Regions from separate parts of the Pseudomonas bambusae genome, predicted to be linked through region 2. Evidence: predicted binding sites of a transcription regulator. Region 2 holds the regulator's gene; each other region holds the start of a gene.

Region 1 (3,278 bases), 2.1 Mb from region 2:
ACGATGTTGCGGTCCACTTCCCGCGCCACTTGCGCCTGTTCTTCGGCGGCGCTGGCGATGACCAGGTTGCGTTCGGAAATCTGGTTGATCGACGAGGTGATGCGGGTCAGCGACTCCCCCGCGCCTTGCGCCAGTTCCAGCGTTTCCGTCGCCCGCGTGCGGCTGACCAACATGGACGCCAGCGCGTCGCTGGAACCGCTGCGCATGGTCGAGACCATCTTGTCGATTTCAAGCGTCGATTGTTGGGTGCGATGGGCCAGTGCGCGCACCTCATCGGCGACTACCGCAAAGCCGCGTCCCGACTCCCCGGCGCGTGCGGCCTCGATGGCGGCGTTCAGCGCCAGCAGATTGGTTTGCTCCGCGATGGAACGAATCACGTCCAGCACCTTGCCGATGTCCTGAGACTGATCGGCCAGGGTCTGCACCAGTACCGAGGTGTGTTGCACGTTGCTGGAGAGGTTCTGGATCGAGGTCACGGTTTCAATCACCCGCGCTTGCCCGTCTTGCGCCGCGTCGTTGGATTCGCTGGACGCCTGGGACGTGGACACCGCGTTGCGCGCCACTTCTTCCACGGCAGAGGTCATTTCGTTGACCGCCGTCGCGGCCTGTTCGATTTCCGCGTTCTGTCGATTGAGCCCGCGATGGCTGTCTTCGGTGACCGTATTGAGAGCGGTGGCGGCCGAAGCCAATTGGCTGGCAGAACTGCCGATCAGGCTCAAGGTGCCGCGCAGATTGGTTTGCATCAGACGCAGCGCGGTCAGCAGACGCGTGACCTCATCCTTGCCTTCGACGCGAATATCGTGGGTCAGATCGCCCTTGGCGACGAATTCCGCCGCCGTGACCGCGTCTTCGAGCGGCTGGATGATGCTGCGGGTCAGCCACAGGGCCAGGATGACGGTCGCCAGCGCCGCGATCAGCACGAACACCAACACAACATTGCGCGAGGCGCGGTACTGAGACTCTGCAGCCTTGCCTTCCTGTTCGACCTGCTGCGAATAGAAGTCCGTCAGGTCGCCGAGTTGCGCGCCCGAATTATCGACGGCGGTTTTCATGTCCACCAGCAGCAACGTGTTCATGGCCTTCGAATCGCCACTTTCCGCCAACACGAACGACTGGCTAAGGCCGCGCTGGTAATCGGCCAGCGTACTGCGGAATTTGTCGTACAACACCTTCTCTTCAGGGGTGTCGATGAACGTGTCGAGGGTCCCCAGTTTGTCGTTCAGCACCTTGACCCGTGCGTCCATCTGGCCCTTATAGGTGCCGACGCTCTTGGGATCGGTGTCCAGCGCCATGCGCAGCGAAATCGTGCGGATGCGCAACATGGCTTCGCGAATCTCGCTGACCAGCCGCATGCTCGGCATCCAGTTACTCTCAACCGCTACCTCGCTCTGACGGATGGTGGACATCTGGCTTAATGCAAACCAGCCCAGCAACGCGACCAGCAGGGAAATCAGGGTAAAACCGAGGCCCGCACGTCGGGCGATGGTGAGGTTGCGTAGGTTCATGACCGTAGGCTCGTTATTGTGGTGGCAGTGGTCGCAGTTGTCGTACGACTTCTGCTTATCGACGCTTAGCAGGGCTTCTTTAGCGAACACTTCATGAAACATCCGAACGAACGTTCGGGGAAACCTTGGGCCAGCGCGAGGTCTAGACCTATGAGTCGACCCCAGTGAGAACGGAGGCCCATCATGCATCTGGAAGGTTCCTGCCATTGCGGCGCGGTGGAGTTCAGCCTGAACAGCGCCCACCCCTACCCCTATCAACGCTGCTATTGCTCGATCTGCCGCAAGACTCAAGGCGGAGGCGGCTATGCCATCAATCTCGGTGGCGACGCCAAAAGCCTGAAGGTCAAAGGCAAAAGCAGCATCGCCATCTACCACGCGAAGATGCGCGACGATGAACACAAACACGTGCACACCAGCAGCGCCGAGCGGCATTTCTGTCAGCAGTGCGGCAGTGCATTGTGGCTGTTCAGCCCGGAATGGCCGGAGCTGATTCACCCGTTCGCCTCCGCCATCGACACGCCCCTGCCCACCCCGCCCGAGCACACGCACCTATTGCTCGACTCCAAGGCGTCGTGGGTCGAAGTCCAGGCCGGGCCGAAGGATCAGCAGTTCGAACAGTATCCGGAAGAGTCAATTGCCGACTGGCATCAACGCCTGGGTTTAGAGCGGTGAGTGACGAGCTGCAAGCGGCAAGCTAAAAGCAGCGCTCAAGATGCTCACGATTGCGTTTTTGCTTGCAGCTTGTAGCTTGCTGCTCGTAGCTGGCACCTTGCCGCTCGAAGCTTGCAGCTGAAAAATCGGTGAACCTCTATCGAGCCCGCCGACTCCCAACAGAAAGCCTGGGAGGAATTGAACATGGCAATGCATCGAGTCGCGAGCCTGGCCGATCTTCGTCGAGATCGCGGGATTCAGGTTGAAGCAGGCGAGAAAAAAGTCGTACTGGTGCGCCATGGCGATGAGGTTCGCGCTTATCAGGCGGAATGCCCTCACGCGGGCGCGCCCCTGGCCGACGGTGCGGTGTGCAACGGCCATTTGATCTGTCCGTGGCACAAAGCAGAATTTGCCATTTCCGACGGGCATCTGTGCGAACCGCCTGCGCTGGACGCCCTGACCCGCTACCCGCTGCAAGTGATCGACGATCAGATTCACGTCGACGATCAAGCGCTTTCTGTCGAGCACGACACCCGCCCCGACGACGACCGCTGCTTTGTCATCATCGGCGCCGGTGCCGCCGGAACGGCCGCCGCGTGCGCGTTGCGGGAAAAAGGCTTTAATGGCCGCCTGTTGCTGGTGGACCGGGAGGTTGCGCCGGGTTACGACCGGACGGCGCTGAGCAAATTCGTACTCGCGGCCGACATGCGCCCCGACGAAACCCCGCCCCTTCGCGACGACGCGTTTTACGACGAAAACCACATCGAGCGTATCGAAGGCGAGGTCATGAAGCTGGACGTCGTCAACAAGCGTCTGACCTTGTCGGACGGCCGCCGCTTTGCCTACGACGCCGTACTGATCACCACCGGTGGCGAACCGCGTGCCCTGCCGTTGATTGGCGCGGACCTGCCGCAAGTCCTGACCCTGCGTTCCCGTGACGATGCGAAGAAAATCCTCGCCGCCGCCAAGCCGGGCAAACAGGCACTGATCGTCGGCGACAGCTTCATCGGCCTGGAAGCCGCGTCCGCGCTGCGCAAACACGGGGTTAACGTGACCGTGCTCGCCCACCACGAGGTGCCCTTCGCCGATCAATTAGGCGAGCGAATCGGTAAAGCGTTGCGC
Region 2 (3,278 bases):
GTGTGCTCTGCTCCACCAGGTCCATCGTGCGGTTGGCCGCGCCTTCAGTGAGGCGGACAACGTACGACAGACGTTCGGTGGCATCCGTGATCTGCGACACTTCCTCGGCTTGCGGCATGTGCGGGTCAATCTGGAAATTGACGATTGCACTGTGCAGCTCGCGCGTCAGCTTGCCCACTTCCTGATACAGGCCGCGGTCCCGGGTCTGATTAAGCTCATGGATAAGTTGCACGGCGTCGCCGAACTTGCCTTTTTCGAGGCTGGCGACCAGTTCTTGTGCGTGTTTCTTCAGGGTCGACTCGAAGTCACCCATTGTCGAATCTTTGGAATCCATAGCGCCCTCACAGCGGACATCAGGAATTGACGCGCTCGAATATCTTCTCGATTTTTTCTTTGAGCACCTGAGCCGTGAAAGGCTTGACCACGTAACCGTTCACGCCCGCCTGAGCGGCTTCGATGATCTGCTCGCGCTTGGCTTCGGCGGTCACCATCAACACAGGCAGGTGACGCAGACGTTCGTCGGCACGCACCTGACGCAGCAGGTCGATGCCGGACATGCCAGGCATGTTCCAGTCGGTCACCAGAAAGTCAAAAGCACCGCTCTGCAGCATCGGCAATGCGGTGGTACCGTCATCTGCTTCGGCCGTGTTGGTGAACCCAAGGTCACGCAACAGGTTTTTTATGATCCGCCGCATCGTTGAAAAGTCATCAACGATGAGGATTTTCATGTTCTTGTCCAATTCGACCTCCAAGCAGTCTTTAACGCGCCCAGTGCCTGGACGCGCGTTCAATCAATACCGGCAACATCGCTCCACCGGTCACACGAAAACGAGGGGGCCTTTCGAAGAAACACGTGATGAGCGCCACGGAAAAAGTCCGAAGACCTGATCCCAGCGGCTCCTGCCTTGTCCCTTTTGCTTCCCACACAACGCCTTGCACAGCCGGCCTTACCACCCAAAACGCAGGCATCTTTGTGAAAAGACGGGCCCGCGTCAATGCGTCAACGCGCGCGCCATTCTCCCAACCGGCCCCGCAGACGTGCGGCGCACTGGCTATGCAGCTGGCTGACACGGGATTCGCTGACCCCCAAGACCTCCCCGATCTCTTTGAGGTTCAGCTCTTCGTCGTAGTACAACGCCAGCACCAGGCGCTCACGCTCGGGCAGGTTGGCGATGGCGTCCGCCAGCGCGCTCTGGAAACGTTCATCTTCCAGATCCCGCGACGGTTCGAGCGACTGGCTCGCGCCGTCCTCGTGCAACCCTTCATGCTCGCCGTCCTGCAACAGGTCGTCGAAGCTGAACAAGCGGCTGCCCAAGGTATCGTTCAGAATCCCGTAGTAATCGTCGAGACTCAATTGAAGTTCGGCCGCAACCTCGTGATCTTTAGCGTCGCGACCGGTTTTCGCTTCAATTGCACGAATCGCGTCACTGACCATGCGCGTATTGCGGTGGACCGAGCGTGGCGCCCAGTCCCCCTTGCGCACTTCATCGAGCATCGCGCCGCGAATACGAATGCCGGCGTACGTCTCGAAACTCGCACCCTTGGTGGAATCGTATTTGGTCGACACTTCGAGCAGGCCGATCATGCCGGCCTGGATCAGATCCTCGACCTGCACGCTGGCCGGCAGACGCGCCAGCAAGTGGTAGGCGATGCGCTTGACCAAAGGGGCATAGCGCTCGATCAGCTCATACTGAGAATCTTTGGACGATTTGCTGTACATGCGATAGCCACTTGCAGTCATGACACAGGCCCTGCACTGGTCTGATGAACCAGGCGCTCAACGAAAAATTCAAGGTGGCCTCGCGGGTTCGCCGGCAATGGCCAGGTATCGACCTTCTGCGCGATGGCCTTGAACGCCAGCGCGCATTTGGAACGTGGAAACGCTTCGTACACCGCACGCTGCTTCTGCACGGCCTTGCGCACGCATTCGTCGTACGGCACGGCGCCGACGTATTGCAGGGCCACGTCGAGGAAGCGGTCGGTGACCTTGGTCAGCTTGGCGAACAGGTTGCGGCCTTCCTGAGGGCTCTGCGCCATGTTAGCCAGCACGCGGAAACGGTTCATGCCGTAGTCGCGGTTCAGCAGTTTGATCAGCGCGTAGGCGTCGGTGATCGAGGTCGGTTCATCGCAGACCACCAACAGCACTTCCTGCGCGGCGCGCACGAAGCTGACCACCGATTCGCCGATCCCGGCAGCGGTGTCGATCACCAGCACGTCCAGGTTGTCGCCGATGTCGCTGAACGCCTGAATCAGACCCGCGTGTTGCGCAGGGCTCAGGTGAACCATGGTCTGGGTGCCCGACGCCGCAGGCACGATGCGCACACCGCCCGGGCCCTGCAACAGAACATCGCGCAGCTCGCAGCGTCCTTCAATGACGTCCGCCAAGGTGCGTTTAGGGGTCAGTCCCAACAATACGTCAACGTTGGCGAGACCCAGATCGGCGTCCAGCAACATGACGCGACGTCCCAGCTCAGCCAGGGCCAGCGAGAGGTTCACTGACACGTTGGTCTTGCCGACGCCACCTTTGCCACCGGTCACCGCGATAACCTGTACGGGATGCATGCTGCCCATGTTAATTTTTTACCTTGTCTTGCTTAGACCAAAGCCACATTTCGGGCTGCACGTTCACTGCGTGAACAATGCTTGGCAGACCATCGATGCAGGTATATTCCACTGTCATTTTCCTTACCTAGCCCGCGCGCTTGCCGGGGCTGTGATAAAGATCCGCAAACATATCCGCCATCGCTTCCTCGCTAGGCTCCTCCTGCATCTGAACGCTGACAGCCCTGCTGACCAACTGATGCCGACGTGGCAGATGCAGATCATCCGGAATGCGCGGGCCATCGGTGAGATAGGCCACGGGCAATTCATGTGTCACCGCCAGGCTCAGCACTTCGCCGAGGCTGGCGGTTTCGTCGAGCTTGGTCAGGATGCACCCGGCCAAACCGCAACGCTTATAACTGTGGTACGCCGCCGTCAGCACCTGCTTCTGGCTGGTGGTGGCGAGCACCAGGTAATTGCGCGCCTTGATCCCGCGACCGGCCAGACTCTCCAGTTGCAGGCGCAGGGCCGGATCACTGGCTTGCAGGCCGGCGGTGTCAATCAACACCACACGCTTGCGCAGCAACGGCTCCAGCGCCTGAGCCAGCGATTGACCGGGGTCAACGTGGGTCACCGGCACATTCAGGATGCGGCCCAGCGTCTTGAGCTGTTCCTGCGCCCCGATGCGGAAGCTGTCCATGCTCACCAGCGCGATGTTTTGTGCGCCGTACTTCAAC
Region 3 (3,278 bases), 3.0 Mb from region 2:
GATGGAAGCGTTGAAGAAGGGGCAGATCAGTGTTGCTTAAATCGGGTCCAAATTCCGGCGGTGGGTTGTTTGGCTATTTCAAAGGTTCGCCTTCCCTGGAAGGGCAGCCGATGCCCGAGGTGGAAAAGGCGCTGGTCGATGACGCGCCGCGCATCGTTCGGCTGACCATCTGGGCCGTCATCCTCTTCTTCACCTTTCTCGTGCTGTGGGCCAACTTCGCGGTCATCGACGAAGTAACCAAGGGCGAGGGCAAGGCGATCCCTTCGACCAAAATCCAGAAAATCCAGAACCTGGAAGGCGGCATCGTCGCGCAGATCTACGCCCGCGATGGGCAGATCGTGGACGCCGGTGCGCCGCTGATTCGTCTGGACGACACCCGCTTTGCCTCCAACGTCGGGGAAACCGAGGCGGATCGCGTGGCGATGGAACTGCGCGTTGAGCGTCTGAGCGCAGAGGTCGATGACCGCCCGCTGAACATCAGCCCTGAAGCACGCAAGTCGGCTGCCAATCAGGCCGCCAACGAAGAGTCTCTTTATAAGAGTCGTCGTCAGCAATTGGCAGATGAAATTGGCGGGTTGCAACAGCAGTTGATTCAGCGTCAGCAAGAGCTGCGTGAGTTCGGTTCCAAGCAGGAGCAGTACCGCAACAGCTTGAACCTGCTGCGTCAGGAGATCGGCATGTCCGAGCCGTTGGTGGCGCAGGGCGCCGTTTCGCCAGTGGACATCCTGCGCTTGAAACGCTCCGAAGTTGAAACACGCGGTCAACTGGACGGCACCAGCCTGGCGATTCCTCGCGCTCAGGCCTCCATTGCCGAAGTGCAACGCAAGATTGACGAGACCCGCGGCAAATTCCGCAGCGATGCGCTGACCCAATTGAACGAGGCGCGGACCAATCTCTCAAAGGCGCAGTCCACCGCCAAAGGCCTGGAAGACCGGGTCAACCGCACCATGGTCACCTCGCCGGTGCGCGGCGTCGTCAAGCAGATGCTGGTGAACACCGTGGGTGGCGTGATCCAGCCGGGCAGCGACATCGCTGAAATCGTCCCGCTGGATGACACGCTGTTGGTGGAAGCGCGGATTCGTCCGCAAGACATCGCGTTCTTGCATCCGGGGCAGGAAGCCATGATCAAATTCACGGCCTATGACTACACCATTTACGGTGGCCTCAAGGGCAAGCTGGAACAGATCGGCGCCGACACCATTCAGGACGAAGAGAAGAAGAACACCTTCTACGTGATCAAGCTGCGCACCGACCGCAGCCACCTGGGCACCGATGAGCACCCGCTGCTGATCATCCCCGGCATGGTTGCCTCCGTGGACATCATCACCGGCAAGAAGAGCATTCTCAGCTACCTGCTCAAGCCCGTGCTCAAGGCTCGCGCCGAGGCGTTGCACGAGCGTTGATTGATGCTAAATGCCTCGGTGGGAGCGAATTCATTCGCGAAGCGGTGTTTCGGGCGGTGAGGGTCTGTCGCCTGTAAGGTTTCTCGCGAATGAATTCGCTCCCACTGGGAAGCGCCCTCTAAGACGTTAATCTCACGTTTATCCCTTCGAGATACATCAATCAAATCGATACAGCCGGTCCCGCCATCATCCCCCATCAATCATGATGGCCTTGTAACATATTGCGCCCGTAATTTATCTTACATCTCCCCTAAAGATATGCGCGAAGTCAGCGATACGGTTATCTGAATCCTCCATTTAGATGACCGCTGCTCAGCAATGGCTTGCCGTCTTTCTATCAATGAAAATGATACTTCCGCCTACAAGGACGCCGACGTGACGTTGAACCTACGCCGTAAGGTCATTCTGCTTGCCATCATTCCGAGCCTTTTATTGGCTGCGGTCATTAGCTGCATCACGTGGGTGGTCCTGCAAAAGTTGGCCACGCAGGAAGTCGAACAGACCCGCGCGCTGCTGCTTGAAGAGCGCAAACTGTCGCTGAAGAACTACCAGCAGATCGGCGAAGCGGCAATCAAGCCGATCTACGACGCTTCTGCACCGGGCGACATGGACGCTCGCGACCGCGCCCTCAAAGTGCTGAAGAGCCTGCAATACGACAAGGCCAGTTACTTCTTCGGCTACAACTCGCAATACGTGCGCGTGTTCTGGGCCGACAAGGACCTGGATATCGGCAAGAATTTCTCCGACGCCAAAGACGCCAACGGTGTTTTCGTGATCCGCGGTCTGGTGGATCGGGCCAAAGACGGCACTCATTTCTTCCGCTACGACTGGCCAACGCCGGGCAGCGACAAGCCGATTCCGAAGCTGGGATACACCAACTACCTCGCGAAGTGGGACCTTGCATTCGGCACCCAAGCCAACCTCGACGACATCGACACGCAAGTCGCGGCTATCGAGGCATCGACACAGGGTCGCATCGGTTCTTCAGCGGCGTTGATCGTCGCCGTCGTTGCAGTCCTGTTGATCATCGTCGCGCTGATTGGGGTGTTCTTCGGCAATGGACTGGTCAAGCCGGTGCTGGTGATCAAACAGAACCTGGACGACATCGCAGCCGGCGACGGCGACCTCACCCGTCGTCTCCCGGAAACCAGCAATGACGAACTGGGCGCCCTGGCGAAATCTTTCAACTTGTTCGTCGAGAAGATTCACGGCCTGGTGCGGCAGATCGCCGAAATGACCAGTCAGCTGAACGGCCTGGTCAGTGATATGTCGGCTCAGGCCCAGCGCTCGGAACAGGCCATGGGGCGTCAGCGTCAGGAAACCGATCAGGTCGCGACAGCGATTCATGAAATGTCGTCGGCGGCGCATCAGGTGTCCATCAGCGCTCAAGGCGCTTCCCAAGCCGCTCGCAAGACGAGTGATGTCGGGCTGGACGCAAAAAACGTGGTGAACAGGAGCATCGACAGCATTCATGCGCTGATTGGCGAGATTGGCGACAGCAGCTCGTCCCTCGATCACCTGCGCAAGGACGTGCAATCCATTGCGACCGTGGTGGACGTGATTCGCTCGGTGGCAGAACAGACCAACCTGTTGGCCTTGAACGCCGCGATCGAAGCGGCCCGTGCCGGGGATGCCGGTCGGGGTTTCGCGGTCGTCGCCGACGAGGTTCGCGCCCTGGCCAGCCGCACGCAACAGAGCACCCAGGAAATTCACGACATGATCAACTCGCTGCAACGCGGTGCCGAAGAGGCAGTCGTGGCGATGAGTCGTTCCAGCGACACCGGCAAAACCACCGGTGAACTGGCGAATGAGGCGGGCACGTCACTGGACGCCATCGGACAGTTGATCGAGACCATCAACGACATGAACGCGCAG

What was found. The regulator FliA, encoded in region 2, starts transcription of late flagellar genes. The targets are predictions, from matches to a motif close to CTAAAGTTTNNNNNNNNNNNGCCGNTAA.
Region 1: the regulator FliA is predicted to act here: its motif matches at 1,561-1,588, upstream of AAEO81_RS12310 (methyl-accepting chemotaxis protein).
Region 3: the regulator FliA is predicted to act here: its motif matches at 1,654-1,681, upstream of AAEO81_RS04505 (methyl-accepting chemotaxis protein).

The regions. Positions count from the first base shown of each region.
Region 1 is NZ_CP151650.1:2,642,969-2,646,246, reverse strand. It holds gene AAEO81_RS12310 (methyl-accepting chemotaxis protein) at 1-1,505, opposite strand, end outside; gene AAEO81_RS12305 (GFA family protein) at 1,689-2,177, shown strand; gene AAEO81_RS12300 (FAD-dependent oxidoreductase) at 2,361-3,278, shown strand, end outside.
Region 2 is NZ_CP151650.1:4,721,279-4,724,556, forward strand. It holds gene AAEO81_RS21530 (protein phosphatase CheZ) at 1-334, opposite strand, end outside; gene AAEO81_RS21535 (chemotaxis response regulator CheY) at 354-728, opposite strand; gene fliA (RNA polymerase sigma factor FliA) at 1,001-1,741, opposite strand; gene fleN (flagellar synthesis regulator FleN) at 1,738-2,571, opposite strand; gene flhF (flagellar biosynthesis protein FlhF) at 2,690-3,278, opposite strand, start outside.
Region 3 is NZ_CP151650.1:991,899-995,176, forward strand. It holds gene AAEO81_RS04495 (type I secretion system permease/ATPase) at 1-40, shown strand, start outside; gene AAEO81_RS04500 (HlyD family type I secretion periplasmic adaptor subunit) at 30-1,403, shown strand; gene AAEO81_RS04505 (methyl-accepting chemotaxis protein) at 1,779-3,278, shown strand, end outside.